DNA from 4 places in the Streptomyces sp. 891-h genome. Region 1 is predicted to be linked to each of the others. Evidence: riboswitches for the same ligand, from Rfam matches in the RefSeq annotation. Region 1 holds a riboswitch; each other region holds the start of a gene.

What was found. A riboswitch is a leader RNA that binds a small molecule or an ion and turns the genes downstream of it on or off. The one in region 1 is predicted to bind cobalamin.
Region 2: it holds a riboswitch for cobalamin, as region 1 does, so the genes downstream of both, HC362_RS10430 (ribonucleoside-diphosphate reductase subunit alpha) here and metE (5-methyltetrahydropteroyltriglutamate--homocysteine S-methyltransferase) in region 1, are expected to answer to the same signal.
Region 3: it holds a riboswitch for cobalamin, as region 1 does, so the genes downstream of both, HC362_RS24340 (ABC transporter substrate-binding protein) here and metE (5-methyltetrahydropteroyltriglutamate--homocysteine S-methyltransferase) in region 1, are expected to answer to the same signal.
Region 4: it holds a riboswitch for cobalamin, as region 1 does, so the genes downstream of both, HC362_RS23290 (prenyltransferase/squalene oxidase repeat-containing protein) here and metE (5-methyltetrahydropteroyltriglutamate--homocysteine S-methyltransferase) in region 1, are expected to answer to the same signal.

What each region holds. Positions count from the first base shown of each region.
Region 1 covers NZ_CP050693.1:1,099,447-1,107,129, forward strand. Annotated here, with positions in the region: gene HC362_RS04955 (glycoside hydrolase family 2 TIM barrel-domain containing protein) at 1-1,431, opposite strand, end outside; gene HC362_RS04960 (ATP-binding protein) at 1,465-3,372, opposite strand; gene HC362_RS04965 (alpha-ketoglutarate-dependent dioxygenase AlkB) at 3,771-4,436, opposite strand; gene HC362_RS04970 (tyrosine-protein phosphatase) at 4,571-5,380, shown strand; cobalamin riboswitch at 5,454-5,675, shown strand; gene metE (5-methyltetrahydropteroyltriglutamate--homocysteine S-methyltransferase) at 5,901-7,683, shown strand, end outside.
Region 2 covers NZ_CP050693.1:2,455,218-2,462,900, reverse strand. Annotated here, with positions in the region: gene HC362_RS10435 (ribonucleotide-diphosphate reductase subunit beta) at 1-182, opposite strand, end outside; gene HC362_RS10430 (ribonucleoside-diphosphate reductase subunit alpha) at 182-2,641, opposite strand; cobalamin riboswitch at 2,765-2,897, opposite strand; gene HC362_RS10425 (GNAT family N-acetyltransferase) at 2,943-3,440, opposite strand; gene HC362_RS10420 (YbdD/YjiX family protein) at 3,521-3,763, opposite strand; gene HC362_RS10415 (carbon starvation CstA family protein) at 3,760-5,865, opposite strand; gene HC362_RS10410 (GntR family transcriptional regulator) at 6,112-6,906, opposite strand; gene HC362_RS10405 (extracellular solute-binding protein) at 7,248-7,683, shown strand, end outside.
Region 3 covers NZ_CP050693.1:5,550,266-5,557,948, reverse strand. Annotated here, with positions in the region: gene HC362_RS24355 (germacradienol/geosmin synthase) at 1-405, opposite strand, end outside; gene HC362_RS24350 (hypothetical protein) at 564-1,295, shown strand; tRNA gene HC362_RS24345 (tRNA-OTHER) at 1,487-1,560, shown strand; cobalamin riboswitch at 1,745-1,927, shown strand; gene HC362_RS24340 (ABC transporter substrate-binding protein) at 1,993-3,114, shown strand; gene HC362_RS24335 (iron ABC transporter permease) at 3,134-4,159, shown strand; gene HC362_RS24330 (ABC transporter ATP-binding protein) at 4,156-4,983, shown strand; gene HC362_RS24325 ((2Fe-2S)-binding protein) at 4,980-5,789, shown strand; gene thrS (threonine--tRNA ligase) at 5,879-7,114, opposite strand; gene HC362_RS24315 (hypothetical protein) at 7,377-7,514, opposite strand.
Region 4 covers NZ_CP050693.1:5,313,346-5,321,028, reverse strand. Annotated here, with positions in the region: gene HC362_RS23310 (LLM class flavin-dependent oxidoreductase) at 15-938, opposite strand; gene HC362_RS23305 (ferredoxin) at 1,093-1,326, opposite strand; gene HC362_RS23300 (aldehyde dehydrogenase) at 1,419-2,903, opposite strand; gene HC362_RS23295 (MBL fold metallo-hydrolase) at 3,101-4,264, shown strand; cobalamin riboswitch at 4,366-4,518, shown strand; gene HC362_RS23290 (prenyltransferase/squalene oxidase repeat-containing protein) at 4,679-6,055, shown strand; gene HC362_RS23285 (SCO2322 family protein) at 6,052-6,867, shown strand; gene HC362_RS23280 (CbiQ family ECF transporter T component) at 6,871-7,683, shown strand, end outside.

The DNA.
Region 1 (7,683 bases):
GCAGGCCGCTGTCCACTCGGCGAGTGAGCCGGGGAGGGTGTCGCGGACCTCGTGGGTCTCCAGGTTGGTCTCGCCCACGACGTACAGCCCGTACTCGTCGCACAGCTCCAGCCAGCGGGGCGAGTTGGGGTAGTGCGAGGTGCGGACGGCGTTGATGTTGTGCTGCTTCATCAGCTTGATGTCGCGCAGCATCGTCTCCTCCGGCACGGCCTGCCCGTACACCGGGTCGGTCTCGTGCCGGTTGGTGCCCGCGAACAGCAGCGGCTTGCCGTTGATCTCCAGCTTGCCGGGGCCGAAGGTCAGCTTCCGGAAGCCGAACCGCACCCGGTGCACCTCGCTGCGGTCGCCGCCCGGATCCCGCACCGTCAGTACCAGGGTGTAGAGGCTGGGGCTCTCGGCCGACCACAGCTCCGGCCGGTGCACGGTGCCGGTCAGCTCCACGTCGGCGATGCCCCCGGCCGGGGGCTCCGCGCTGCCGGTCAGCGGGCCGGTGGGCACCCGGTGTCCGTCCGCGTCGTAGAGCGCTCCGGTGACGGTGTACTTCCCGGCCGTTCCGCCGGTGGTGTCCCGTATCCGGGTACGGACGGTGAGGTCGGCGGTGGTCAGCGCTTCGTCGAGCGCGGGGCGGACCTCGGCGTCGTGGAGGTGGACGCGCGGCACCGAGTACAGATACACGTCCCGGAAGATCCCGGACAGGTCGATCATGTCCTGGTCCTCCAGCCAACTGCCGTCCGACCAGCGGTAGACCTGTACGGCGAGGGTGTTGTCGCCGTTCTTCAGGTGCTCGCCGATGTCGAACTCGGCCGGGGTGTAGCTGTCCTCGCTGTAGCCGACCTGCTCGCCGTTCACCCACACGAAGAAGGCCGACTTCACCCCTTGGAAGGAGAGCAGGGTGCGCCTGCCGCGCCAGCCACGGGGCACGGTGAAGGTTCTGCGGTAGGAGCCGACGGGGTTGAACTCCTTGGGGATGGCCGGGGGTTCCGGCTTCTCGTACCCCGTCCAGGGATATTTGATGTTCAGGTAGATGGGCTCCCGGTAGCCGTGCATCTCCCAGTTGGAGGGTACGGGCAGCCGGTCCCAGTCGCCGTCGTCGTAGTCGGTGCGGTGGAACCCTTCGGGACGCTTGGCGGGGTTCTCCGACCAGTGGAAGCGCCAGTTCCCGTTCAGCGAGCGGTAGTAGGGGGATTCCTGGTACCGGCCCTTGAGCGCCGCCGCGCGGTCGCGGTACGGGATGAGGGCCGCGCGTGCCGGCTCGCGGTTGACCTGGAAGACGGTCGGGTCGGCGTCCCATTCGCGGCCGTCCGGTTCCGCGGCCGGTTTCCGCGCCCCGGCGGCGAAGGCCGCCTTCTGTTCACGGAAGGCGGCCCAACCCGCGAGAGCGCCACCGGTAGTTGCCAGAAAGCTCCGTCGTGCCCATGGCTTCGCATCCATGACTCCACAAGACACCACAGAGTCAAATGGATATCAACGCTTTCGCACAGCTCCCTTCAAGGCTGGTGCGGGGTGGGGCTCCGTCAAGCCGTCGTCCAGGCCCGGTTCATGGACCACCCGGTCCGTATGCCCTCGGGTGGGCAACGGCGGCCGCGCTGCTGCGGCCTCGCCGTTGGTCGCGGGCGTCCCGTTCGCGGGGGCTCCGTTGGCGGGCCTCCCGTTCGCGGGCGTCCCGTTCGCGGGCGCTCCGTTGGCGGGCGTCCCGTTCGCGGGCGCTCCGTTCACCTGGCCCCCGTTCACCTGGCCGTTCACGGGCGCGTGAGCCGGCCGGGGCACCGGTGCGGCAGGCGGCCCGAACGGCAGCGGTGCGACAGGTACTCGGCCCTTGCCCCGGGCCCTGGCACGCGGGCGGGGATCTGGGCCCGCGCCGGGGCCGGGAGCGTGGGAGCCGGGCGCCTGCTCGACCCCGGGGACACGGCTCTGCTCCACCCCGGGCGCATGGTTCTGCTCCACCTCGGGCAGATGGTTCTGCTCCACTCCAGGAGCAGGGCTCTGCTCCGCACCGGGTACAGGGTCCTGCTCGGCCCCCGGGACCGGCGGCCCGCCAGGCCCGGCAGCAGGCTCCCGGCCGTCCTGGGCGCCCTCCCCCGCGCCGTCGGGCGCCGGTGCGTCCGGTGTGGCACCCGCGCTCGGGACCGCACGCCCGTGGTCGGGCGCGGGCTCGGTGCTGTCGGCCGGCTCGGCGTCTGGGGCGGAGGCGGGTTCGGCCGGCGGGGCGGCGGAGTCGGCGTCAGGCGCTGCGTCCTGGCGGGGCCCGCCCAGCAGGCTCTGCGGCAGCACCGCCACGGCCTGCACTCCGCCGTAGATGTTGTTCCGCAGCTGGACGACGACGCCGTGCCGACGGGCGAGGGCGGCCACGACGTACAGGCCGATGCGGCCGTTCCGCAACAGTTCGGGCACGTTGGTCCTGCCCGGTTCGGCGAGCATCGCGTTGAGGCGGTTCTGTACGCCGAGGTCCATACCGCGCCCCCGGTCCTCGACCTCGACCGCCAGCCCGGCCGTGACGCGCTGGGTGCGCAGCAGCACCCGGGTTTCGGGCGCGGAGAACATGGTGGCGTTCTCGGCGAGTTCGGCCAGCAGATGGATGACGTCGGCGACCGCGTGTCCGCGCACGGCGCCCTCGACGGGAGGCACCAGCTGGACCCGGGTGTACTGCTCGACCTCCGCCACGGCGGAGCGCAGCACCTCGGAGAGGGGCACCGGGCGGGACCACCGGCGCTGGGCCGTGGCACCGCCGAGAACGGCGAGGTTCTCCACGTGGCGCCGGGTGCGGGTGGCGAGGTGGTCCACATGGAAGACGCCCTTGAGCAGATCGGGGTCCTCCACCTCGTTCTCCAGCTCGTCGATGAGCTCGATCTCCCGGTGCACCAGCGACTGCAGCCGACGGGCGAGGCTGACGACGACCTCGGCCCGCTCCTCGCTGCCGCCGCGTGCCCGGGCCGTCAGCCCGACGGCCTCCACCACGGCGGCCTCCGCGGCGCACTGGGCGTGCGCGGCCTGGTGGCCGAGCAGATCCAGCGCGTCGCCGACCGGCTCACCCTCGGGGGCGCGGGTGCGGGTGACGGGGTGTTCGCCGTGCCGCAGGGCCCACAGCATCGAGCGGAGTTCCGCCTGGCCGCGTTCCAGGGAGCGCCGCAGGGCCGCGCACCGTGCGGCGGTACCCCGCGCTTCGGCCGCCGCCAGCGTCCCGGCGGCGCCGAGCAGCCCGCACATCACCAGGGCCCCGGTGACCAGCGCTGCCCACTCGGAGCCCGTGAGCGGATCAGCGGCGTCCCGGCCCGACAGCAGGAGGCAGACGACGACCGCGCCGGTGAGCGCGACCAGTCCCGCGGGCAGCACGCTGAGCCGTACCAGGCGGCGGCGCACGGCGGCGTCCCCCACGCTTTCTAGGGCGCGGACCTGCGCCCGGGGCCTGCCGTGCCGCCGCCGTGCGGGGACGTTCCTCCCACCGGGTCCGGTCGGTTGGGCGGCCACAGGAACGGAAGTGGATGCTCCGCTTCCGTTCTGTGCCACAGAGGTCGGGAGTTCGGGCATGGATTCCTCGGGTGAGTTGAGGCGCTGAGAGATCGGGCGAGCAGCAGCGGCGGAGGGACAGAACAGGTGGACCTGGTGCATCGATGCCGCGGTCACGCTAGCCCGCGGCCCTCCCGCGACCTGCCCCGTACGGAGGATTCGCCAGGGTTCGCCAGCTCCCAACGAGTGAACCCCACCGGCTTCCGCTTGACAGGGCTCGTCCGCGCCGTCCGAGGGAGCGGTATCGCTCCGTACGCCCGATGCGCTCAGTACGCCCGCACGGTGACGTTCACCCGGCCCCGCAGCTCCAGCGCGGGCGGCGCCGTACCCGGCTCGGTGCGGGGTACGCCGTGGTAGGACAGCCGGGCCGGGCCGCCGAAGACGAAGGCGTCCCCGCTGCGCAGCTCCACGTCCTCCCACGGCCGCCCGCGCCCCTCGGTGTTGCCGAACCGGAAGACGCAGGTGTCCCCGAGGCTGAAGGAGACGACGGGAGCCGCCGAGCGCTCGTCGCTGTCCCGGTGCATGCCCATGCGCGCGCCGTCACCGTAGAAGTTCACCAGCGCGATGTCGTACGGCACGGCGCACGGGCCCGCGCCGTACACCGGCTCCCCGGTCACCTCGGCGGCGGCGTCCACGGCCGCCCGCGCCCACTCCCCCAGCCACCCGGGGAACGGCTTCACCGGCTCGCCGCCGCCGTCCACGACGGTCGGCGCGTAACCGTAGGGATACCAGTGCCGCCCCAGGCTGAGCTGCCGCACCGACATCCGGCCGCCGCCCGGCATCCGTACCGTCCGCAGGCCCGCGGGCGGCAGGGCCCATCGGCGGCACGCCGCCAGCAGCTCGCGCTGGGCCTCGGGCGGCAGCCGACTGGGCAGATGTACGGCTCCCGGAGCGATCTCCGAAGCGGGCCGCGGGAACAGCTCCTCGCTCACGGGGCCAGCGTACGGCGCCGGGCCGCCCAGCCCTCGGCGAGACCCCGGCCGGGCCGAACGTCGTACGAGTCACCGCACGAGGACTGATCGCCTCAGGCATCCATGCCTTATGGTCGAACGGACGGTCGTCGCAGATGCTGGGAGCGCACGTGAATGTGGAGTCCACCGGGACGGAGCTGACCGGGGTACGGAACTTCCGGGACGTCGGGGGCCTGCCGACGGTGGACGGGCGCCGGGTGCGGCGCGGGGTACTCTTCCGCAGCGGGCACCTGGCCCACGCGACGCCCGAGGACGCCGCCTTCCTCGGCGAGCTCGAACTGCACACGGTCTTCGACTTCCGCAACTCCGCCGACCAGGCGCTCGACGGCCCCGATGTCGAGCTGCCCGGGGTCCGCAACGTCAACCTTCCGCTGTCCGACCCGGCCGACGGTGCCGAGTTCTGGCGGCTGGTGCGCGACGGCGAACTCGACCAGCTCCGGGCGATCCTCGGCGACGGGCTCGGTGACCGGCGGATGACCGACTCCTACCGCGCCATGATCCTGGAGCGGACGGCCGAGCACAGCCGCATCCTGCACGCACTGGCCGAGGACAGCGTGCCCGCGCTGATGCACTGCGCGGCCGGCAAGGACCGGGCTGGGCTTGCGGTCGCCATCACGCTGCTGGCGCTCGGCGTGGAGCGGGCCGCCATCGAGGAGGACTACCTCCAGTCCAACCAGCCGCACCGGCGGTACAAGATCTACCGCAGCAACAAGTCCAAGGCCGGTATGGCGCCGGAGGTCCTGGAACTGCTCGCCCCTCTCTTCGAGGCGCGCGCCCGCTATCTGCACACCGCGTTCGAGACCATCGACGAGAGGTGGGGCGACGTGGACACCTACCTGACCGAGGGCCTCAAACTCTCCGAGGGAACCCGCATCAGGCTGCGCTCGCGCCTGCTGGAGCCCTGAAACCGGCCCAGCGGACGCCTCATCCCTCCGCCTCGACGCCCCGCTGAGCCCCGCTGAGCCCCGCCCCCGGGGTTATGCTGGCGGTGCAGCAGGTTCGCCCCGTCAGCCAGGCGGGAGGCGTCGTAAGAGGGAACCCGGTGCGAGTCCGGGACTGCCCCGCAGCGGTGAGTGGGAACGACCGCCGTCATACGCACTGGACCACAAGGTCCGGGAAGCGACGGCCAGTAGGTGCCCGCCGGGAGACCGGCAGGCGTGCCCGCGAGTCCGAAGACCTGCCCGCTGCCCGTGCGCGTCCACGCGTGCACGGTCCTCCCGGAGACCTCGAGGGCGGGTCGGAGAGCACAGCGCACCAGACGGCGGGACGCCGGCCACGCGTCCGCCTCCCCGGGCGCCGCCTCCCTTCGTGTCCTCGCTCCGTCCTTCCGGGACGCTGGAGACACTCGCGAAGGAGAGTTGCGTGACAGCGCCCAGAACGCACGAGGCAGCAGCCCGAGCGGCCACCACCCGCCCGCCCGCGCCGGTGAGCGCCACGGTGTACGGCTATCCCCGCCAGGGCCCGGACCGCGAACTGAAGAAGGCGATCGAGGGGTACTGGAAGGGCCGCGTCGACGCCGAGTCCCTGCACGCCACAGCGGCCCGGCTGCGGGCCGCCAACTGGCGGCAGCTGGCCGAGGCGGGCATCCACGAGGTCCCCACCGGCGACTTCTCGTACTACGACCACGTACTGGACACGACCGTGATGGTCGGTGCCCTCCCCCAGCGGCACCGCGCGGCCGCGGCCGCCGATCCGCTGGACGGGTACTTCGCCATGGCCCGCGGCACCCAGGACGCGGCGCCGCTGGAGATGACCAAGTGGTTCGACACCAACTACCACTATCTGGTGCCCGAACTCGGCCCCGGCACCGTCTTCGCGGCGGACTCGCGCAAGCAGACCGCCGAGCTGACGGAAGCCCTCGCACTGGGGCTCCCGGCGGCCCGGCCGGTGCTCGTCGGGCCCGTCACCTACCTGCTGCTGGCCAAGCCGGCGCCCGGCGTCGCCCCCGACTTCGAGCCGCTGTCGCTGCTGGAGAGGCTGCTGCCCGTCTACGCCGAGGTGCTGGCGGATCTGCGCGCCGCGGGCGCCCAGTGGGTGCAGCTGGACGAGCCGGCGCTGGCGCAGGACCGTACGCCCGCCGAGCTGAAGGCCGCGGCCGAGGCCTACCGGCTACTGGGCGGCGCCGCCGACCGCCCGCGGCTGCTGGTCGCCTCCTACTTCGACCGGCTCGCCGAGGCGCTGCCCGTACTGGCCAAGGCGCCGGTCGAGGGCCTGGCGCTCGACTTCACCGGGCCGGCCGCCGCCAACCTGGACGCGCTCGCCGCGGCCGGCGGGCTGCCGGGCAAGCGGCTGGTCGCGGGGGTGATCGACGGCCGCAATGTGTGGATCAACGACTACGAACGCTCCATGGCCACCCTCGCCACCCTGCTGGGCCTCGCCGACCGGGTGGATGTGGCGGCGTCCTGCTCGCTGCTGCACGTGCCGCTGGACGCGCGCGCCGAGCGCCATATCGACCCCCAGGTCGCACGCTGGCTGGCGTTCGCACGGCAGAAGGCGGCGGAGGCGGTCACGCTGGCCCGCGGCCTGTCCGAGGGAACCGCGGCGATCAGCGCCGAGCTGGCCGCCAACCGCGCCGACCTCGCCTCACGTACGGCCTCGCCGCTCACCCACGACAAGGCCGTACGGGCCCGTACGGCAGCCGTCACCGAGGCGGACACCCGCCGCGCGCTGCCGTACCCGCGGCGCACGGCGGCGCAGCGCACCCGGCTCGGCCTGCCGCCGCTGCCGACCACCACCATCGGCTCGTTCCCGCAGACGGCCGAGCTGCGTGCGGCCCGGGCCGGTCTCCGGGCCGGCCGGATCGACGAGACCGCCTACGAGCAGCGGATCGCGGCCGAGATCCGCGAGGTGATCGCCTTCCAGGAGCGCGCCGGGCTGGACGTACTGGTGCACGGCGAGCCCGAACGCAACGACATGGTGCAGCACTTCGCCGAACAGCTCACCGGGTACCTCGCCACCCGGCACGGCTGGGTGCAGTCGTACGGCACCCGCTATGTGCGCCCGCCGATCCTGGCGGGCGATGTCGCACGCCCGCGGCCGATGTCGGTGCGCTGGACGCAGTACGCGCAGACGCTGACCTCCCGCCCGGTCAAGGGCATGCTCACCGGCCCGGTGACCATGCTCGCCTGGTCGTTCGTACGGGACGACCAGCCGGTGTCCGAGACGGCGCGCCAGGTCGCCCTGGCGCTGCGCGACGAGGTGTGCGAAC
Region 2 (7,683 bases), 1.4 Mb from region 1:
AGCTTGGCCAGATCCGCGACGTCGGAGTGGAGGTCGACCTCCTCCACGGTCCAGGTGTTCTTGATGGCGTCCCGGTAGCGCTCGTAGAAGTGCGGATAGCGCATCGGGCGCAGGGTCAGCTCGAAGCCGGGGTCGAGCAGGTTCTTCGGAGCCTGGGCAGTCGTGGTGGTGGGAGTCGTCATTACTGGCAGGCCTCGCAGGACTCGGGGTTTTCCAGGGAGCAGGCGAGCGCCTCGTCGGGCTTCGGCTGCTGGGGGACGGAGTTGGCCGCCTGGGCGATGCGGGTCGCGGGGCGCGACCGCAGGTAGTACGTGGTCTTGATGCCGCGCTTCCAGGCGTACGCGTACATCGAGCTGAGCTTCCCGATGGTGGGGGAGGACTGGAACAGGTTCAGCGACTGGCTCTGGTCCAGGTACGGGGTGCGGGCCGCGGCCATGTCGATCAGGGCGCGCTGCGGCAGCTCCCACGCGGTGCGGTACAGCTCCCGTACGTGCGCGGGCACCCACTCCAGCTCCTGTACGGAGCCGTTGGCCCGCCGCAGCGCCTCGCGGGCCCGCGCGTCCCACAGCCCCAGGCGCTTCAGCTCCGCGACCAGGTAGTGGTTCACCTGGAGGAACTCGCCGCTGAGCGTCTCGCGTTTGAAGAGGTTGGAGACCTGCGGCTCGATGCACTCGTACACGCCCGCGATGGCGGCGATGGTCGCCGTGGGGGCGATCGCCAGCAGCAGGGAGTTCCGCATCCCCGTGCGTGCGATACGGGCGCGCAGCGCGTCCCAGCGGTCCGCCCAGTGCGGCTCGGCGTCCGGGTAGTGGTCGGGGTGGAGTACACCGCGTGCGGCGCGGGTGGACTCCCAGGCGGGCAGCGGGCTGTGCCTCTCGGCCAGCTCCGCCGAGGTCTCGTAAGCGGCGAGCATGATCCGCTCGGCGATCCGGGTGGACAGCTCGCGTGCCTCTTGCGAGTCGAACGGCAGCCCGAGCCGGAAGAAGACGTCCTGGAGTCCCATCACGCCCAGACCCACAGGCCGCCAGCGGGAGTTGGAGGCGGCCGCCTGCTCGGTCGGATAGAAGTTGATGTCCACCACCCGGTCCAGGAACGTCACCGCCGTACGCACCGTGGCGTCCAGCCGCTCCCAGTCGGGCTGTCCGTCGGCGCCCAGGTGCGCGGCCAGATTGACCGAGCCGAGGTTGCAGACGGCGGTCTCGCCGTCGTCGGTGACCTCCAGGATCTCGGTGCACAGATTCGAGGAGTGCACGATGCGACCGGGCTGTGCGGTCTGGTTGGCGGTGCGGTTCGAGGTGTCCTTGAACGTCATCCAGCCGTTGCCGGTCTGCGCGAGAGTACGCATCATCGCGCCGTACAGCTGCCGGGCCGGCAGCTGTTTGACGGCGCGGCCCTCGGCCTCGGCGCGGCGGTAGGCGGTGTCGAACTCCTCGCCCCACAGATCGACCAGCTCCGGCACGTCGGAAGGGGAGAAGAGGGACCACTGCCCGTCCGCCTCGACGCGGCGCATGAACTCGTCCGGTACCCAGTGCGCGAGGTTGAGGTTGTGGGTACGGCGCGCGTCCTCGCCCGTGTTGTCGCGCAGTTCGAGGAACTCCTCGATGTCCGCGTGCCAGGTCTCCAGGTAGACGCAGGCCGCACCCTTGCGCCGGCCGCCCTGGTTGACGGCCGCGACCGAGGCGTCCAGCGTGCGCAGGAACGGGACGATCCCGTTCGAGTGGCCGTTGGTGCCCCGGATCAGCGCGCCCCGGGAGCGGATGCGGGAGTAGGACAGACCGATGCCGCCCGCGTGCTTGGAGAGCCGGGCGATCTGCTGGTAGCGCTCGTAGATCGAGTCCAGTTCGTCCTGGGGCGAGTCCAGCAGATAGCAGGACGACATCTGCGGGTGGCGCGTACCGGAGTTGAACAGGGTGGGCGAGGAGGGCAGATAGGCGAGGGAGCTGGTGAGCCGGTAGAACGCGGCCACCTCCGCCAGCGCTTCGGGTGACTCGTCCCCCGCCAGGCCGCAGGCGACACGGAGCAGGAAGTGCTGCGGCGTCTCGATCGGGCGGCGGGTGGCCGGGTGGCGCAGCAGGTAGCGGGAGTGGACGGTACGCAGCCCGAAGTACTCGAACCGGTCGTCCGCGCCGCCGTCCAGGGCCTCTGCCACCAGCGCGTCGAGCCGTTGTGCGTGCTTCTTCACGAAGGCGTGGGTGCGGTCCGCGATCAGCCCCTGCGCGTGGCCCAGCGCCACCGAGGCGGAGAACGAGGTCACGCCCTCCGCCGCCGCCTCGTCGCGGATCACGTGGGTGAGCAGCCGCGCCGCCAGCCGGGAGTAGGAGGGCTCCTCGCTGATGAGACCCGCAGCCGATTCGATGGCGAGGGCACGCAGGTCGGCCTCGGTGGCGCCGGGTTGCCGTCCGCGCAGGGCCGCTGCCAGCACCGGCGCCGGGTCCACGTCGGGGAGACCGGCGGTGAGCGCTGCGAGGGCCCGGCGGAGCGCTTCGGCCGGCGGATCCTCGCGGGCGCCGGGTTCCCGGGCACCTGGTTCCCGGGAGTCGGGCTCGCGGGCGCCGGGGTTGCCGGATGCGGCGGGTTTCCCGGGAGCGCCGGGCCCGGCGCCGCTCGGTGCCGGAAGTGTGGGGGCGGTGGTGACGGTCACGCGGTGCTCTCCCTGGCTGCTGAGGGCCCCTGGCAGGGCAGCACGGCAGGAGAGGGCACACGCCGGACCCGCTGCGGGCATGGCGCGCTCCGCCCCGGCGGCCCAACCCACGAGACCCGGACGTTCGGTACTGCCGCCGCCTGCAGGCATTCGGACTCGCGGGCACGCTCGCGCGTGCCGCTCACCGTTGCGGGACAGTTCCGGACTCGCACCGGATTCCCCTGCGTCGGGGGCGACGGCCGTGAGACACCATACATGTTGTGGCCCCCCTGTGAGAGGGCCCCATATGTTGTGCCGTCGGCTACAGGGTGAGCGTGTAGGCCAGCAGGGTGACGCCCTCGATCGGCTGCCAGTCGCGGTCGGGGGCGCGCAGGAAGCCCAGCCGGGCGTAGAGGCGGTGTGCCGCGTGCATCGTCGGCAGAGTGGACAGGACGAGCCCGCTCAGCCCGAGGTCGCGGGCCCGCCCGATACAGGCCCGCACCAGTGCTTCACCGACACCCCGGCCCCGCGCCGACTGCCGTACGCCGAGCATCCGGAACTCGCCCTCACCGGCCCGGGCGCGCTCCGCGTAGCGCCCTCCCTCGCCGACGAAGGTGACGGTGCCCAGCAGCGCGCCCTGCGGGTCCTCGGCGACCAGCAGGTCGGCGTGGGCGGCGCGGCCGGCCGCGTCGCGGAGCGAGTTCAGATAGGGGTCGGAATCCCCGTGGGTCAGCAGTCCGCCGTCGAGGTAGGCGCGCGCCACCAGCTCCCCGGCCTGTGCGTACTCCTCGGGCCGTGCGGTTCTTACGGTGATGTCCATGGCCGCCATCATCCGGCACGGCACTGACAACGCCGGGGCGTCAGCCGTGCCCGGCGGACGTCAGCTCTGCCCGGCGGATCTCAGCAGCAGCGGAAGCCCTCGCGCGGATCGCCCTCCCGGGCGTCCGTGCGGCGGCGCTCGAACTCCTTCCGGGAGGGGACCGGGGCGTGGGGCCCCTGGTGCTGACGCACATGTGCCACATACCGGTCGTACGCGCTCTCGTCCGTGAACTCGCGCACGTACCAGCGCAGCCAGCGCCCGGCCCGCAGCAGGGGATCGACCGCCGCCCGCTTCGCGCCGTTCACCTGCTTCGCTCCGTTCACCGGGAGTCCTCTCCCGCCCCGCCGCCGGGCGCTCCGGCCGCGGCCGGCGCTGCCTCGTGCTCGGCCTTCTCCGCCTTCTCCTCCTTGGTGGCGATCAGTCCTGCGGGTTCGACCAGCTTGGACTTCTCGTAGGGCGCCTCGTGCATCCGGGTGCTCTCCGGGTTGCGCACCGCGCGTACACAGGTGCGCGCCGCGTCGGCGAGGACGACGATGACCAGGATCGCGAAGAGGGCCGACAGGACGCCGTCCACCGTGGAGTTGGTGACGACGGTGTGCATGTCGTCCATGTTCTTGGCGGGGGCGATGACCTTGCCCTGGTCGATGGCCTCCTGGTAGTTGGCGCGCTGCTGGAAGAAGCCGACCTTCGGGTCGGTGGAGAAGACCTTCTGCCAGCTCGCCGTGAGCGTGACGACGGCGTCCCACACCAGGGGAACGGCCGTGACCCAGGCCCACTTCAGCCGCCCGGACTTGACCAGCAGCGTCGTACAGACCGCCAGCGCTACCGCGGCCAGCAACTGGTTGGCGATGCCGAACAGCGGGAAGAGCTGGTTGATCCCGCCCAGCGGCTCGTGGACGCCGACCCACAGGAAGTAGCCCCACAGCGCGACGATGGCGGCGCTGGAGAAGAGCAGCCCCGGCCACCAGCTCACCCGGCGGAAGGGCTTGTAGACGTTGCCGAGCATGTCCTGGAGCATGAAGCGGCCCACGCGGGTGCCGGCGTCCAGGGCCGTCAGGATGAACAGCGCCTCGAACATGATGGCGAAGTGGTACCAGAACGCCTTCATCCCGGCGCCGCCGACGATCTCCGAGAAGATGTTGGAGACGCCGATGGCCAGGGTGGGCGCCCCGCCCGTACGGGAGAGCAGCGACTGCTCCTCGACGGCCTTGGCGGCGGCCGCCAGTTGGTCCGGGGTGATGGTGTACCCCAGGTGCCGTACCGCTTCCGAGGCCGCCTGCACGTTGTCGCCGATGACGCCGGCGGGCGCGTTCATCGCGAAGTAGAGCCCCGGGTCGATGATGCCGGCGGCGACCATCGCCATGATGGCGACGAACGACTCCATCAGCATGGAGCCGTAGCCGATCATCCGGATCTGGGTCTCCTTCTGGATCATCTTCGGCGTGGTGCCGGAGGAGATCAGCGCGTGGAAACCGGACAGGGCGCCGCAGGCGATGGTGATGAAGACGAACGGGAAGAGCGAGCCCGCGAAGACCGGTCCGTCACCGACGCCGGCGAAGTCGGTGATGCCCTCCATCTTCAGCGTCGGCATCGTCACCACGACGCCGATGGCCAGCAGCCCGATGGTGCCGATCTTCATGAACGTCGACAGATAGTCGCGCGGTGCCAGCAGCATCCACACCGGGAGGATGGAGGCGACGAAGCTGTAGACCAGAATCCAGATGACCAGCGTGCCGGGCTCCAGTGTGAAGGTGTCCGCCCAGGACGACTCGGCGACCCACCGCCCCGAGACCAGCGCGAGCAGCAGCAGCGCGATACCGATGAGGGAGACCTCGGTGACCCGCCCGGGGCGCAGCACCCGCAGGTAGAAGCCCATGAACAGGGCGATCGGGATGGTCATGCCGATGGAGAAGGTGCCCCAGGGCGACTCGGCCAGCGCGTTGACGACGACGAGCGCCAGCACGGCGAGCAGGATGATCATGATGGCGAGGACGGCGAGCAGCGCGGCGGCGCCGCCGATCGGCCCGATCTCCTCGCGCGCCATCTGCCCCAGCGACTTGCCGTCCCGGCGCAGGGAGAAGAACAGCGTCACCATGTCCTGTACGGCGCCGGCCAGGATCACGCCGACGACGATCCAGATGGTGCCCGGCAGATATCCCATCTGGGCCGCCAGCACCGGGCCGACCAGCGGTCCGGCGCCCGCGATGGCGGCGAAGTGGTGGCCGAGCAGCACCCGCCGGTCGGTGGGGTGGAAGTCGATGCCGTTGTCGAGCCGTTCGGCGGGCGTGGCCCGGGTCTTGTCGACACGGAGCACCCGGGTGGCGATGAAGCGCGCGTAGAAGCGGTAGCCGATGGCGTACGAGCCCAGCGCCGCGGCCACCATCCAGGCGGCGGAGATCTCCTCGCCGCGGGCGAGCGCCAGCATGCTCCACCCCGCCGCGCCGATCAGTGCGACGGCGGTCCAGACGGCTATGGACCGCGGACTGAGCCTGCCCGCTGGCTGTGCAGTGCTGCGCACGCGTTCCTCCTCGACCTCACCCGCGCCCCATGCGAGGTCGCGGGCACACCAAGACGGCAGGCCGACCGTAGAACAACCGCCTGATCAGCGCCATACCTCGGAACGGGTCAACCACGTTCCGCGACGGCGGTGGGTCCCCTCCCGGCGAAGCCGTCAGGAGGTGGGGCGCTGGAGGGTGGCCACGAACTTGTAGCGGTCACCGCGGTAGACCGAGCGGACCCACTCCACGGGCTCTCCCGCGGTGTCGCGGGAGTGCCGGGAGAGCATCAGCATCGGCAGGCCGACATCGGTGCCCAGCAGCCCGGCCTCGCGCGGGGTGGCCAGCGAGGTCTCGATCGTCTCCTCGGCCTCGGCCAGGTGGATGTCGTACACCTCGGCGAGTGCCGTGTAGAGGGAGGCGTACTTGACCAGGCTGCGCCGCAGCGCGGGGAACCGCTTCTGGGACAGATGGGTGGTCTCGATCGCCATGGGCTCGCCGCTGGCCAGCCGCAGCCGCTCGATGCGCAGGACGCGTCCGCCCGCGGGAATGTCCAGCAGCGCGGCGAGCCGGTCGTCGGCGGTGACGTAGCCGATGTCCAGCAGCTGCGATGTGGGTTCGAGGCCCTGGGCCCGCATGTCCTCCGTGTAGGAGGTCAGTTGCAGCGCCTGGGAGACCTTGGGCTTGGCGACGAAGGTGCCCTTGCCCTGGATGCGCTCCAGACGCCCCTCGACGACGAGTTCCTGGAGCGCCTGCCGGACCGTGGTGCGCGAGGTGTCGAACTCGCTGGCGAGCGTCCGCTCGGGCGGTACGGGGGTGCCGGGCGGCAGGGTCTCGGTCATCTCCAGCAAGTGCCGCTTCAGCCGGTAGTACTTGGGCACGCGCGCGGTGCGGGCCGCCGATCCGTTGCCGCCGGCGGTCTCGCTGTCCGCCGCGGCCGGCGCGACCGCGCCGCCCCCGTCCGTGCTCATGGCCCGCCTTCCCGACTCATGTCGTGCTGCCGTCACCGGCTTCCTCCGTGTACGTAGCGGCTCACATCGTGGCACGGCCCCGGTGTGGGCGGGCGCCCCAGCTCAGATGTCGTTCCGATAACGGAACCGACAGCGAGCTTTATACACCGTTGACACCCCTAAAGGTCTAGGCCAAGCTCTGCATGGATCTCATTGGTCTAAACCAACTCCGGGAAACTACGGGGGAACCTACTCCGGGTTTGCTGTGCGGAGCGTTCCAGTGTGCAGGGGAGAATGCTGTGGTACGCAGACAACGCCGACAAAGTCGTCAAAAGGGGCTCATAGCCGCGGCCGGTGTCGCCATGCTGGTGGTGAACGTCGCGGCCTGCGGGTCCGACGACGACAAGAAGGACGGGCCCGACAGCTTCAAGGGCCAGACCCTCACCCTCTGGGCGATGGACGGCTCCACGCCCAAGCAGTGGACCAAGGACGTCAAGGCCGCCTTCGAGAAGAAGACCGGGGCCAAGCTCAAGCTGGAAGTCCAGCAGTGGAACGGCATCCAGCAGAAGATCACCACCGCGCTCTCCGAGTCCGACCCGCCGGACGTGATCGAGGTCGGCAACACCCAGACCCCCGCATACGCCGCCACCGGCGGACTGGCCGACCTCAGTGACCTGAAGAAGGGGGTCGGCAAGGACTGGACGCCCTCCCTCAACAAGTCCGCGGTCTACGACGGAAAGCAGTACGCGGCCCCCTGGTTCGCCGTCAACCGCACGGTGATCTACAACAAGAAGATCT
Region 3 (7,683 bases), 4.5 Mb from region 1:
GTCGGCCAGCCCCGCCTCGACCGGGTTGACCGGCTCGGGCACCGGCGCCGCCGAGTCGTCCTCCAGCGGCATGAACAGCGGCAGCCGGTCGAGATACGCCTTGCCGCCGGCCCGGTCCTGGGTGCGCTTGAACTCCTCCAGGAAGTGGTCGTCGAAGAAGAAGACCCACACGTACCAGTCGGTGACCAGCGCCAGGTCCTCGGCGCTCGCGTCGGGGTGGGTGTAGGCGCACAGCAGCGCGTAGTCGTGCGCGTCCAGGTCGGCGGTCTCCCAGATCCCGGAGCCCTCCAGCATCCCCATCTTCCCGGCCCACTCCCGCGAATGGGCCCTGGCCTGGTCGACGTGCGGGTTGAGCCGGGCGGGGTAGGGCACGTAGAAGTCGGGCAGTTCGAAGGGTTGCGACAACGTGACTGTCCCCCAGCTCGTCGGATCGGTGCTGACTTGGCCTACCCGCGCTGGAATGACGACCATCCTTTTTCACTCGTACGTGGGAAGCCGCTGTTACCGATCCGTCGAACAAATTACGTGGTCCGACTCGGTGTTGGGCTGCTAGCTTCGCAGTCGTGGCGAAGCTGAATCAGATCATCGCAGTCGAGAAGGGCGTCAAGTCCAAGGTGGCCCAGGACCTGGCGCAGGCGCAGCACGGGCTGACGAAGCCGCAGATGCTGGCCGGTATCTCGCGTACGTACCAGCCCAAGGACGAAGAGGGCGAGCAGCTTCCGCCGGAGTCGACACGGGTCCAGGTCAAGGCCGAGGATGTGCTGAAGGAAACGGCGAAGATCCTCACCCGGCTGTTCGATGTGACGGCGACGAAGGACTGGGCGAACCTCACGGCTCGCGCGGATGTCGTCGTCGACGGCCGCACCGTCCTGTCCGAGGTGCCCGTCTCCTATCTGCTCTTCCTGGAGAAGCAGTTGGGAGAGCTCGGCTCCTTCCTGCGCAAGCTGCCCGTCCTGGACGGCGCCGAGGCGTGGGAGAAGGACCCCTCCACGGACTGGTGGAAGACCGAGCAGGTCCGTACGGTGCGCACCAAGAAGGTGCCGCGCAACCATGTGAAGGCGGAGGCCACCGAGAAGCACCCGGCCCAGGTCGAGGTGTACTACGAGGACATCCCCGTCGGCTACTGGACCACGGTCAAGTACTCCGGCGCACTGCCCGCGCGCCGGGTCAACGAACTGCTGGAGCGGCTGGACAAGCTGGCGGCGGCGGTGAAGTTCGCCCGCGAGGAGGCCAACAGCACGGAGGCCACCGACCAGCGCGTCGGGGACGCCGTCTTCGGCTACCTGTTCGCGTAGGCGGCGGCACAAGACGCAAGACGCAAGACGCGGAACACAACTACAGACTCCCCGGGCCATGGGGTTCGACGCCCTTTCGGCCCGGGGTGCGCCAGGAGCGCAAAGCTGAAGCTGAAGCTGATGTGTGAACCCCCGGCGACCTGCCCTCATGCAGGCGCCGGTCAAGCTCAACCTCTCGCTCCAAGCTCAGCATCGCCGTTCATCGCCCGGCAACCGGGGTGGTGACGACCTCGAGACGCCGGTTCGAACCCGGCCGGCGGTTCCACATGCCGCCGTGGTGGAGTGGCTCCACGCGAGGACATCGCCGAACGATCCGCCCATGAACCGTCAGGGCGTGCGAACGAGCGGCACCCAGGACCCCGGGGCCGGGCAAAGCCCCGGGGTCCTTTTTGCCGTTTCTCCCCCGCTCTCCCCCACTCTCCCTCGCTTCCTGCGGTCTGCCGCCCGCGTGGTACGTTTCAGCCGCCAGTCAAACCCTTGATCGGGTCAGGGAATCCGGTGCGAATCCGGAGCTGACGCGCAGCGGTGTGGGACTGGGGCGCGCACAAGGCCACTGGGGACACGAACCCCGGGAAGGCGCGACGCCCCCGCAGTCCCGAGCCCGAAGACCTGCTGGCATCCGCGTCCGGAAGGCCCCGGGCGCGGTGGCACGCCGGGCCCCGCGACTGGGCTCACGACGGAGAAGGATCACCTGGCCATGCGCCGACCGCGCCGTATCCGCGCACTCCTGCCGGGGCTCGCCCCGGCACTCGACCCGACCGCCCGCCGCCGTCCCGCCCGGGTGGCGCTCGCCTCGCTGCTGCTGATACCCGCCACCGCCTGCGCGGGCGGCTCCGGCGGGGACCGGGCACAGGAAGGCGCCTCCGCCGAGGGCTTCCCTTACACGGTCACCAACTGTGGTGTGAAGACGACCTTCACCGCCCCACCGCGGCGTGCCGTAACCATGAACCAGCACGTCACCGAGATCATGCTGGCCCTCGGCCTGCGGGACCGGATGGCCGGCACCGCCTATCTCGACGACCGCATCCTGCCCCGTTACGCCAAGGCGTACCACCGCGTCAAGGTGCTCGCGAAGAAGTACCCCTCGAAGGAGACGCTGCTGGCGGCCAACCCCGACTTCGTCTACGGCGGTTACGCCAGCGCCTTCGACAAGTCGGAGGGGCGCGAGCGCGCCGCCCTCGCCGAGTCCGGCGTCAAGACCCGTCTCAATCTGGAGAACTGCACCGAGGACGTCGGGATCTCCACACTGCACCGGGAGATTGGTCAGGTCGGCCGTACGTTCGGCGTCCCCGACCGGGCGGAAGCGCTGATCAAGAAGCAGGACCGGCAGCTCGCGGCCACCGCCGAGCGGCTGAAGGGGGCCGAGCGCACCCGGGTGTTCGTCTACGACAGCGGCGACAGCTCCGCGTTCACGGCGGGCGGCAAGGGCATCGGCAACGAGATCGTACGCCGCGCCGGGGGCCGCAACGTCTTCGCCGGCATTCGGAAGAACTTCGCAGACGTCTCCTGGGAGAAGGTCGTCCAGCGCAAGCCGGAGGTCGTGGTGATCTACGACTACGGCGGGACGACCGTGGCGCAGAAGAAGAAGCGGCTGCTGGACGACCCGGCGCTGGCGGACGTGCCCGCCATCAAGAACCGGCGGTTCGCGGTGCTGCCGCTCTCCTCGGCGGTGCTGGGGCCGCGCGTGCCGGACGCGGTGGACGCGCTGGCCCGCCAACTCCACCCGGAACGGGCGGCGGACAGCCAGGGCAAGGACGGCCACGGCAAGGGCGGCCCTGGTGAGGACCGCCACGCCAAGGACGGCCGTGGGGCGGAGTAGCGCGGTGCGCAGCGGTGCCATGCCGGTCGGCTCCAAGGCGCGGTGGACGCTGGTGGCCGCCGCGCTCGTCGCCGTACTCGTCGCCGGGGCGCTCGCCGGGCTGGCCCTCGGTTCGGCGCGGATACCGCCCGGCCAGGTGCTGGCCGCGCTGACGGGCCGCTCGGGGCCCGGCCCGTTCACCACCATCGTCCTCGATGTGCGGCTGCCGCGCGTGCTGCTGGCCGCCGTGGTCGGAGCCGGTCTGGCCCTGGTGGGCACGGTGCTGCAGGCGCTGGTACGCAACCCGCTGGCCGACCCGTATCTGCTGGGGATCTCCTCCGGAGCCTCGACCGGAGCCGTGCTGGTCGTCGTCCTGGGTGTCGGCGCCGTCTCGATGCAGGCGGGCGCCTTCGCCGGGGCGATGCTCGCGCTGGTCGTCGTCTACGCGATGGCGCGGGGCGGCGGGACGCTGACCGCGCTGCCGACGGGACGGCTGGTGCTGGCGGGTGTGGCGGTGCAGTACGTGCTCTCCGCGCTGACGAGCCTGGTGCTGGTGACCTCCTCCGAGAACGAGCATCTGCGGGCCATCCTCTTCTGGACCCTGGGCGGGCTCGGCCAGGCCCGGTGGCACACGCTGCTGCTGCCCGCGCTGGTGCTGGCCGCCGGATCGGTGCTGCTGCTGGCGCTGGCCAGGCCGCTCGACCTGCTGCTGGCCGGTGAGGAGGGCGCCACCGTGCTCGGCCTGGACACCGGACGCTTCCGTGCCGCCGTCTTCGTCCTCGCCTCGCTGGTGACGGCGGTGCTGGTGACGGTGAGCGGCGCGATCGGCTTCGTGGGGCTGATGGTGCCGCACGCGGCGCGGATGGCGGTCGGCGCCGGGCACCGTGCGCTGCTCCCGGTCGCGGCACTGGGCGGAGCGGCGTTCCTCGTACTGGCCGACCTGGCGGCACGTACCGTCGCGGCGCCCGAGGAGATCCCGGTCGGTGTGCTGACGGCGCTCACCGGCGGGCCGTTCTTCCTGTGGATGCTGCGCCGCTCGCACCGCACCGAGGGGGTGACGGCGTGACCGGTCCGGGTGCGCTGCGCGCCGAGGAGGTCTCCTACGAGACGGCCGGCGGGCGCCCCCTGCTCGACAGGGTGACGCTCCAGGCCCGGCCCGGCGAGACCGTCGGTGTCGTCGGGCCCAACGGCAGCGGCAAGACGACACTGCTGCGCTGCGTCTACGGGACGCTGCGGCCCACCGGCGGGCGGATCACGCTCGACGGCGACGACGCGGTGGCACTGGGCGCCAAGGCGCGGGCCCGCCGGGTGGCGGCCGTACCGCAGGACGCGAGCGGCGGTTTCGGGCTGACCGTACGGCAGGTGGTGGCGATGGGCCGCTCCCCGCACAAGCGGTTCTGGGAGGGCGACACGGCACGGGACGCCGAACTGGTGACCGAGGCGCTGGAGCGGACGGGAGCGGCCGCGCTGGCCGCGCGGCCCTTCGACGAGTTGTCCGGGGGCGAGCGGCAGCGGGTCGTGGTGGCCCGCGCGCTGGTGCAGGACGCGGCGCTGCTCGTCCTGGACGAACCGACCAACCATCTGGACGTGCGCTACCAGTGGGAGCTGCTGACGCTGGTGCGGGAACTCCCCGCCACCGGCCTGCTCGCACTGCACGACCTCAACCTCGCCGCGTACTTCTGCGACCGGCTGTATGTGCTGCGGGACGGGCGCGTGGTGGCGGACGGCACGCCGGAAGAGGTGCTGACGGCCGGGCTGCTGGCCGAGGTGTACGGGGTACGGGCGGAGGTCAGCGTCCATCCGCGGACGGGTGCGCCGACCGTGGTGTACCTGCCGCCGGCCGGCCTGTCGTCGGCCGGCCTCCCACGGACCAAGGGGGTGCCGGGATGAGCGGGTCGTACGCACACGCGCCCGTACCCCTGGACGAGTTGACGGCGCTGGTCGAGCTTACCGACCTCGCCTCGGCGTACGGCCCCCGTTACCACATGCTGCCGGGCGACCCGCCGGCCGCCGAAGCGGACGCGGGCGAGTGGCTGCCCGCGGACCGGCTGGCGACCGCGGGCTCGGCCGAGCTGAGCCGGCTGCTGGACGCCGAGTGGCGGGGCAGCGGCCACCGCACTGCGCACGCGGCGGCGCTGACCCTGATGGCCGTGTACGCGGGCCGGGTGACGGCGGCGGCGATGCTCGGCTGGGTGCTCGACGGCCGCGTATGGGACGTACGGCCGCCCAACCTCCTGGTACGGCCGGGCAGCCACGGGATCGCGGGCGTCCGGCTGCGGGCCCCACGGCTGCTCGCGGCACCCTGCCGGGACCATGCTGCCACCGTGGCCGCCCTCCACGAGGCCGTGCTGAACAGCCATCTGCTGCCGCTCGCCGCCGCGCTGCACCGGGCCACCCGCGCCGGGCTGCGGCAGCTGCACGGCGGAGTGGCACACGGCTGCGCCACCGCGCTGAGCGCTGCCGCACCCCGCCCCACCGCCGAACTGGCCCACCGCTGGGCGCAGTTCACCACTCCGGTACCCCGGCTGGCCCGGCTCGGCGAGCTCGCCGAGGTCACCGGCGCCGACGGCAGCAGCCGCCTCCACTACCTGCGCAACACCTGCTGCCTGTACTACACCAGCGCGGAGGCGGTCCGCTGCGCGAGCTGCTGTCTGACACCGCGCGCGGACCGGCTGCGGGCGTACGCGGCTCGCTGAGACCGCGCCGGGGCGGGGCGGGGCATCGTCCTATCAGCTCGCTCTCTACCCCTTCCCGGCCTTCCGGCGCCTGGCCTTCCGGGGCGCGTTCACCACAGCTCGGTGCTGTGCCGGGCCACGAGTGCGGCGATCCGGTCGACGGCCTCGCTCCCGGGGAACGGTCCGAGGCGGCGGCCGTCGCGCAGCCGCAGCGCGAGCAGCCCGTCGGCGGCCTCGCGGGGACCGATCACCACCTGGTACGGCACGAGCCGCGCCTCCCGTACGCGGGCGCCCAGGCTGCCACGCCCGGGAGGGACCAGTTCGGCGCGGAGTCCTGCCCGGGCGCAGCGCCGCTCGAACGCCTCACCCTCGGGCACCTGCGCCTCCGATACCGGCAACACGGTGACCTGGGTCGGCGCCAGCCACGCCGGGAAAGCGCCGCCGTGCACCTCGATCAGCTGAGCCACGGCACGCTCCACGCTGCCGATCACCGCTCGGTGCACCATGACGGGCCGGTGTTTGCCGCCGTCCGCGCCGATGTAGCGCAGATCGAAGCGTGCGGGCTGGTGGAGGTCGACCTGGACGGTGGAGAGGGTCGCCTCCCTGCCCGCCGCGTCGGCGATCTGCACATCGATCTTCGGCCCGTAGAAGGCCGCCTCGCCCTCCGCCGCCTCGTACGGCAGCCCGGACTCCTCGAGTACCCCGGTCAGCAACGCGGTGGCCTGCCGCCAGGCGTCCGGGTCCGCCGCGTACCCGCCGCCGGGGGCCGGGAGGGACAGCCGGTAGCGGGCCGCCTCGATACCGAGTGCCCGGTAGGCGGCCCGGATCAGCTCCAGCGCCGCCCGCGCCTCGGCGGCGACCTGGTCGAGGGCGCAGAAGATGTGCGCGTCGTTGAGCTGGATGGCCCGCACTCTGGTCAGCCCGCCGAGCACGCCGGAGCGCTCGGCGCGGTACATGGCGCCCAGCTCCGCGATCCGCAGCGGCAGTTCACGGTAGCTGCGCGCACGGGACCGGTAGATGAGCGCGTGATGCGGGCACAGGCTGGGCCTGAGCACCAGCTGTTCGCCGTCGCCGCCCTCGCCCGCCTCCAGCGGCGGGAACATGTCGTCGGCGTAGTGCGCCCAGTGTCCGGAGAGCTCGTACAGCTCCCTCTTCCCCAGCGCGGGCGAGTACACATGCTGGTACCCCGCGCGGCGCTCGACTGCGCGCACGTACTCCTCCAGCGCGTGCCGGACGGTGGCCCCGTCCGGCAGCCAGTACGGCAACCCGGCACCGATCAGCGGATCGGTGCCGAACAGGCCCAGTTCGCGACCGAGCGAACGGTGATCGTGGTGTGCGGTACTCATACGGCTCTCCCTGGTGCTCATGGCGGCGGGCGGGCACCCGGGAGAGCGGAACGACGAAGCCCCGGGCGCTCGGCCCGGGGCTTCGGTGATACGTCTGTGACGTGGCTCAGCGCGCCGGGACCTGGTCCGGCGTCGTCGTCCTGGCGATACATGCGGCACGCTGTGGCATGCCGGGCAAGGTAGCAGAGCTCCCCCTCGCCGGTCGCCAGGTTTTACTACGGCGGCCCCGGCGCACCTGCCGCGAGGTGCGCCGGAGCGCAGGTCACGTCGGGTTGCAGATCCCGTACCGAGCCGTCTGGACGGATATGGCAGCAGCCGACGGGGCCGCCGCGGCAACGACGGCGAGGGAGAGGAGCACGATGGTGCCGTAGGTCGCCGCTCTGCGTAGTGCGCTGGTCAATTCAGGCCTCTCGGGGTGTGGGCGATCTTGCAGAGGGGAATGTTTAGCACACATGGCTGAGCAACCGCAAAAGCGTGCGAGATGCCTTTGGCAGTTGCCAGTCGCCGCCCGACGCCACATTCCGAGAGGGCGTGGATTTTCGATTTCCTACGAACGTATCTTTCCCGCT
Region 4 (7,683 bases), 4.2 Mb from region 1:
GGCGGTGGGGCGGCTCATGCCAGCAGGGGGCTGACCTCCTGGGCGGCGAAGCGGACGAATCCCTCCGGGTCCGGCTCGTCCGCCGTGGGCTGGAGGACGACCGTGTCGGCCCCGGCGTCGAGGGCCTGGCGGACCGCCTCGGCCACCGTCGCCGCGTCGCCCGCCACACCGGGCCCGGTGGCGGGGTCGTGGCCCTCGCGTTCGAGCTCCGCCCGGAGGCGGGTCGCGGCGTCGGGGCCGGTCGCGGTGTTGAGGTAGTGGACGACCTGGTGGTGCTCGGTACGTCCGGCCGCGGACCGGCCCTCTTCGATGAGCTGCCGCGCGCGACGGATGCCCGCGAGCGAGGTGTTGGCGTCGAGCACCGTGCCGTCCGCCGCCTCGCCGCTGAGCCGCAGGGAGCGCGGCCCCCGCGCACCCGCGTACACAGCCGTGTCCGCGGCGGCAGTCGGCGGCGGCCAGTCCAGGGCGACGCCGTCCAGTTGGACGTACCGGCCCTTGGAGGTGACCCGCTCGCCGCGCAGCAAGGCCCGCATGGCGTCCAGGTGTTCGCGCAGCAGGGTCACGGGCGAGTCGACCCGCGCACCGACCTGCCCCATCCAGTCCTGGACACCATGACCGAGCCCCACCAGGAACCGGCCGGGAAAGAGGCGGCGCAGGGTGGCCGTCTCCATGGTGGTCAGCGCGACGTTGCGCAGCGGGACGGGGAGCAGGCCGACGCCCACCGTGATCCGTTCCGACCAGGCGAGCGCGGCGGCAGCCGTGGCGATGCCGCTCTCCAGGAAGCAGTCCTCCCACAGCCACAGCTGGTTCAGACCCGCCTCGTCGGCGGCGCGCACGACGCTCCGCAGCCGCTCGGGCGGCAACTGGGGCCGGAAGACCGCGCCGAGAGAACCACCGCCGAGAGAACCACCACCGCTGTCAGCACCAAAAGATGTCATACGGCTGTTCCTATCCCGCCGCACGCTCCCCCGGCAACGGATTACCACGGATTTCACGGACCGTCGCGGACCGGCACGACCACGAGCGAGTACCGCACGACTACGAGCGAGTACCGGCCGGTCCGCCGCGGGCGCCCCCCGGCCGGGCTCCTCGTCACTCCTCCGGGGGGAAGACCGCTTCGCCCGTGGCCGCGAGGGTGATGGAGATGGCCTCGACAGGGCAGCTCTCGGCGGCGGCCAGCACCTCTTCGGACGGCTCGCGGTCGGGGCTGACGGGATGCGACTGGCGGGCGGCGTCCAGCCGGAACTCCTCCGGCGCCCCGCCCACGCACATGCCCGAACCGATGCACAGGTCCCGGTCCACCTCGACGTGCCAGCGGTCGGCCATCGCCGCCTCCTCCGTTTCCTCCACGCCCGCCTCGTCCTCCACTTCCTCCACTTCCTCCACTTCCTCCACTTCCGCCTCCGCGAAGCTCACGCTTACGCGGGCAGGTGGATCATCTTGTGCTCCAGGTACTCGGCGTATCCCTCGGGGCCGAACTCGCGGCCGATGCCGGAGTTCTTGTAGCCGCCGAAGGGACCGAGCATGTCCAGGCTGAAGGTGTTGACGGAGTAGGTGCCGGTGCGTACGCGGCGCGCCACGTCGATGCCGCGCTCGGTGTCGGCGGTCCACACGCTGCCGGAGAGCCCGTAGTCGGAGTCGTTGGCGATACGGACCGCCTCCTCCTCGTCGTCGTAGGGCAGCAGGCAGATGACGGGGCCGAAGATCTCCTCCCGGGCGATCCGCATGGAGTTGTCGACGTCACCGAAGAGGGTGGGCTCCACATACCAGCCGGTGGGCATGGACTCCGGCCTGCCGCCGCCGGCGAGGACCTTGGCGCCCTCCTCCTGGCCCAGCGCGATGTAGTCGAGGGAGCGGCGGCGCTGGCGTTCGGCGACCAGCGGGCCGACCTCGGTGGCCGGGTCCAGCGGATCGCCGACGGTCAGCCCGTCGGCGGCGGCCTTGAAGCGCTCCGCGATCTCGTCGTAGTGGCTGCGCGGCGCCAGGATGCGGGTCTGGGCCACACATGCCTGCCCATTGATCATCCAGGCGAACGGGGTGATCCCGGCGACCGCGGCGTCCAGGTCGGCGTCGGGGAGTATGACGGCGGCCGACTTGCCGCCCAACTCCAGGGTGACCCGCGTCAGATTGCGGGAGGCCACCTCCATGACCCGCTTGCCGGCGGCCACGGAGCCGGTGAAGGACACCTTGTCCACCCCCGGGTGCCCGACCAGGTACTCGCTCACCTCCCGGTCGGCGGGGAGGATCGACAGCACGCCGGGAGGCAGCCCTGCCTCGTCGGCGATCCCGGCCAGCAGATAGGCGTCCAGCGGGGTCTCCGGCGAGACCTTCAGCACGGCCGAGCAGCCGGCCAGCAGCGCGGGCGCCAGTTTCGCCGCCGCGGTGAACTGCGGCACGTTCCACGGCACCACGGCCGCCACCACACCCACCGGCTCCCGGCGCACCAGCAGGGGGCCCAGCACCCCGGCCCTGCGCTCCTCGTAGGGGAAATCGGCGGCGATCTTGAGCGCGGTGTCCCACACCATCATCGCGGCGAGGGACTGGAGCATCACCGCTGAGGTGTAGGGCGTACCGTTCTGGGCGCTGATGACCTTGGCGATCTCCTCGCTGCGCGCGGCGATTCCGTCCTTGATACGGGCGACGGTCTCGATCCGCTCGGCCAGCGGCCGCCGCGCCCACACCCCGGAGTCGAAGGAGTCGCGTGCGGCGCGCACGGCACGGTCGACGTCCTCGCGCGAGGCGTGCGGGACGTGCCCGATGGGCTGCTCGGTGTGCGGGGAGACCACCTCTATCGTCCGGTCACCGGCGGGATCGGTGAAGCTGCCGCCGATGTAGAGCTGTTGGTGGGCGGTGTAGGGGATGCCGCCGCCGCTCGCCTCGGGTCCGCTGGGGGTGTCCGTCATGGCCGTGCCCTCTCTTCCGCCCGCCCTCTTCCGCCCGCCCGCCGCCGTCGACTTCCTGACAGCGCATCAGAACTAGTACCAGTTCTAGTTCTAAGGGACAATGCCGGTGCCGATGCTCTGCCGGACCGCCGTCCATGGCGGCGCGGCCGTCAGACCCGCGCGACCCGCGCAACCCGCGCACGGAACCGGGAGCCGCCATGACGAACAGACCGCAGGCAACGGACGACGGGCCGGGGGTCGGTGACCACGGGGGCGGCGTGTGGAGCATTCCCGTACCCATCCCGGACAACCCGCTCGGCCACACCCTCGTCCATCTGATCGAGACGGACGCGGGACCCGTGCTGATCGACACCGGCTGGGACGACCCCGCCTCCTGGCAGGCCCTCGCCGACGGGCTCGCCGCGTGCGGCACCTCCGTCGACGCGCTGCACGGCGTTGTCGTCACCCACCACCACCCCGACCACCACGGCCTGTCGGCGCGCGTACGGGAGGAGTCGGGCGCCTGGATCGCCATGCACCCGGCGGACGCCGCCATCGTCCGCCGCACCCGCGACTCGGACCGCCGCCAGTGGCTCGGCTACCTCGCCGAGAAGCTCGCCGCCGCCGGTGCCCCGGACTCGCATACGGCACCGCTGCGCGCAGCCCTCGCACAGGGCGGGGACGGGACGCTGCCGGGGGCGCGGGCAGCACTGCCCGACCGGGAGATCGAGCCGAACGAACTGCTGGCCCTGCCGGGGCGGCGGCTGCGCGCGGTGTGGACCCCGGGGCACACGCCGGGCCATGTGTGCCTGCACCTGGAGGAGCAGCACCCGGGCCGGGAGGGAAGCCGGGAGGGGACACGGGAGCGGGGTGGTCAAGAGGGAGGCGCGGAGAGGTCGCGGGAGGGGAGCCGGGAGCGGCAGCAGGCGGGGCGCCGGGGCGGGCGGCTGTTCTCCGGGGATCATCTGCTGCCGACGATCAGCCCGCACATCGGCCTGTACGAGGACCCGGACAGCGACGAGATCACCGATCCGCTCGGTGACTACCTCGACTCGCTGGAACGGATCTCCAGGCTGCGGCCCGCCGAAGTGCTGCCCGCCCACCAGCACGCGTTCGCGGATGCGCGGGCCCGGGTCGACGAGCTCACCGCTCACCATGCGGAACGGCTCTCCGATCTGAGAGCACTGCTCTCGAACCGGGACCTCACCCCCTGGCAGCTCGCCGAGGCCATGCGCTGGAACCGCCCCTGGGAGCAGATCCCGTTCGGGTCCCGCAACATCGCCGTGGCCGAGGCCGAGGCCCACCTGCGCCACCTGGTGAAACTCGGCCACGCGGAGGCGGTACCCGGCAGCGCCCCGGTCACCTACCGCGCCACCGGCTGACCCGCCACCGGCACCTGCGGACGAACCGGGACCGGGCCGACGGAACGACCCGGTGGACGGTCCCGCTACAGTGGCCGACAGCCAGACAACGCCTCCGACCGGGGGAAGCCGGTGCGAATCCGGCGCTGACCCGCAACCGTGAGCGGTCCGCCACCCCGTCGTCGTCCGTGGTCCGTCGGCCGTGGTCGCACTCTGGCGGCCGCGCCCCGGCGACCGCGTACGGCACAGGTGGCCGGCCGTGAGCCGGAGCACCCGGGCGGAGGTGGGCTCCTGTGGCCGAGAGGCCACCGGCCCGTCGAGGTATACGGAGCCGAGCCCGGTGCGCCGCGATGCGGGGCCGCCAGAGCGCGAGCCCCCTCGGCGGGGTGGCCGTGCCCGGCTGCGGTCCGCTCCCGTCACCGAAAGGCACTCGCAATGTCACCGCGCCGCCGCCGCGCCACGGTCCTCGCCGCCGCCACCGTGCTGTGCGCGACAGCCGCACCCGTGGCATCCGCCGCACCCTCCGCGCCCCACGTCGCTTCACGGGGGGCCCGTGTCGCCGAGAAGCCGTCCGAGCTGCCGGACGGGCTCTACGGGACGGCTGATCCGAAGTACGACGGGGTGTGGCGGCAGTCGATGGCGCTGCTGGCGCTGGACGGTGCCGGTGCGGTCCCCGCCAAGAAGGCCGTGGACTGGCTCACCGAACAGCAGTGCGCCGACGGCTCGTTCACCGCGTACCGCGCCGACACCACCGGGAAGTGCGACCCGGACGCCACCCCCTCGGACACCAACGCGACCGCCCTCGCCGTGCAGGCTCTCGCCGCCGTCGGCGGCCGGAGCGACGCCGTACGCGAGGCGGTGGAGTGGCTGATCTCGGTCCAGAACAAGGACGGCGGCTGGGGCAGCGCCCCGCACGCCCCCTCGGACGCCAACTCCACCTCGCTGGCCATCGGCGCCCTGCACGCCGCGGGTGAGGACCCGAGGAAGACCACGGCCGAGGGCGGCAAGTCGCCGTACGACGCGCTGCTCTCCTTCCAGCTGACCTGCGGCTCCAAGGGCATCGAGGAGGCCCGGGGCCAGCAGGGTGCCTTCGCCTACCAGCCGGACAAGAAGGGCAAGCTCGTCCCGAACGCGGACGCCACCGCTGCCGCCTCCCTCGCCGCGCTGGGCAAGGGCGCCCTGACCGAGCCGCCCGCCAAGGACGCCGAGGACAAGCCCGTCACACCGCTGAAGTGCGCCACAGGTGCGGACGGCGGGGACAGCGGGAACGACGGGGACGGTGGGAACGGCGGGGACGGCAAGGGTGTCCCGGGTGGCCGGAAGGCGGCGGCGGGCGCGGGCGCCGCGTATCTGGCCGCGACGCTGGAGAAGAACGGCGACCACTTCAGTACGGTCATGCCGGGCGCCTCCAAGAAGCAGCCCGACTACGGGAACACCGCGGACGCCGTCGTCGCGCTGGCCGCCGGCGGTCACCTGAAAGCGGCCAAGTCCTCCCTGAACTGGCTCGCGAAGAACCTCGACAAGTGGGACAAGGCCAAGAACGATCCGGCCGCCATCAGCTCCCTCATGCTCGCCTCCCGCGCCACGGGCGGTGACCCCGGCGAGCTCGGCGGCACCGACCTGCTCTCGCGCCTCAACCACACCGGGCCCAAGCCCGCCAAGATGCCCGCCGCCGACGGGGACTCGTCCTCCTCCGAGAAGAAGGACGACGGCACCACCATCCCCGTCTGGGCGTTCATCCTGGTCGGTCTCGCCATCGGCGCCGGCTTCGGCATCCTGCTGAGCGGCCGCCGCAAGAGGCAGCAACTGTGAGCGCCCGGACGGCAACCGCCCTCGCGGCCCTCGTACTGCTGCCGACCACCACCATGGCAACGGCCTCCGCAGCGGGGGCCGCATCCGCGGCGGCGGCCGCCCCAGCAGCTGCGGCCGCACCCATGGCGGCGACCGCGGACTCGGACGGCTACCGCTACTGGTCGTTCTGGCAGCAGAAGAAGGACGGCTCGTGGTCGTACGCCACCGAGGGACCGGCCACCCTGCGCCCCGAGGACGGCGACACCGTGGGCTTCCGGTTCGCCCTGAGTACCAACTCGCAGCAGGCCGACACCCCGCGCGGCGCCGTCTCGTTCACCGACGCCTGCGCCCGGACAGCGGCCAAGGACGGCAGCAAGCGGGTCGCCGTCCGCATCGACTTCGGTGTCCGCGCCGACGCGCCCAAGGGCGAGTCCCGGAAACCGCCGGCACCCCGCACCGGCTGCGCCCGCATCCCGGGGAACGGGACCGCCGCCGATGCCCTCGCCAAGGTGGCCGGGCCCCTGCGCTACAACTCCGAAGCACTGCTGTGCGCCATCGACCACTACCCGGCCAAGGGATGCGGCGAGCAGGCGAAGACCGGCGATGGGAACGAGAAGAACGGCGAGGGTGGGCGCGAGGGCGGGAGCGAGAACGAGAAGAGCTCCGACAGCAACGGCACCGGCACCGGCACCGGCAGCAGCGACCGCAGCGGTGACGGCGGGGGCGGTCAAGGGGACGGCCTGTCGACGGGGCTGGGGCTCGCGGCGGGGGTTGCGGCTGTGGGGATCCTCGGCGCCGCGGCGCTGTGGCAGGCGCGCCGCCGGAAGCAGTAGCTGATGCACCGCTCCACGTCGAGAGCACCGCTCGCCACGGAGGCGGGGGCTCGTGCATCGCGACGCCGCTCTCACCTGAGAGCACCGCTCTCGACCCGTAGCACCGCTCTCCACCCGGGGGCCTGGTGGCTCTGGGCCCTGGGCCTGGCCACCGCCGCCTCCCGTACCACCAACCCCCTCCTCCTCGCCCTGCTGATCGTGGTGGCGGGCTATGTCGTCGCAGTACGCCGCACCGACGCGCCTTGGGCCCGCTCCTACTCGGCGTTCCTCAAGCTGGGCGTCCTCGTGCTGGCCATCCGTCTGGTGTTCGCCTTCTTCCTCGGCTCGCCCATCCCCGGCAGCCATGTGCTCGCCGAACTGCCCGAGGTACCCCTGCCCGACTGGGCACGCGGCGTGCGGATCGGGGGGAGGGTGACGGCGGAAGGCATGGTCTTCGCGCTGTGCGACGGGCTGAAACTGGCGACTCTCCTGGTGTGCGTCGGCGCCGCCAACGCGCTGGCCAATCCGGCCCGGCTGCTCAAGTCCCTGCCGGGCGCACTGTACGAGGCAGGTGTGGCGGTCGTGGTCGCGATGACCTTCGCCCCCAACCTGGTCGCCGACGTACGACGGCTGCGGGCGGCGCGCAGGCTGCGGGGGCGGGACGACCGGGGTCTGCGCGGCGTACTCCAAGTGGGACTGCCCGTACTGGAGGGCGCGTTGGAGCGCTCGGTGGCGCTCGCGGCGGCGATGGACGCGCGCGGCTACGGCCGTACCGCACGGGTACCGACCGCCGTCCGGCACACCACCACAGCGCTGACCCTCGGCGGACTGCTGGGC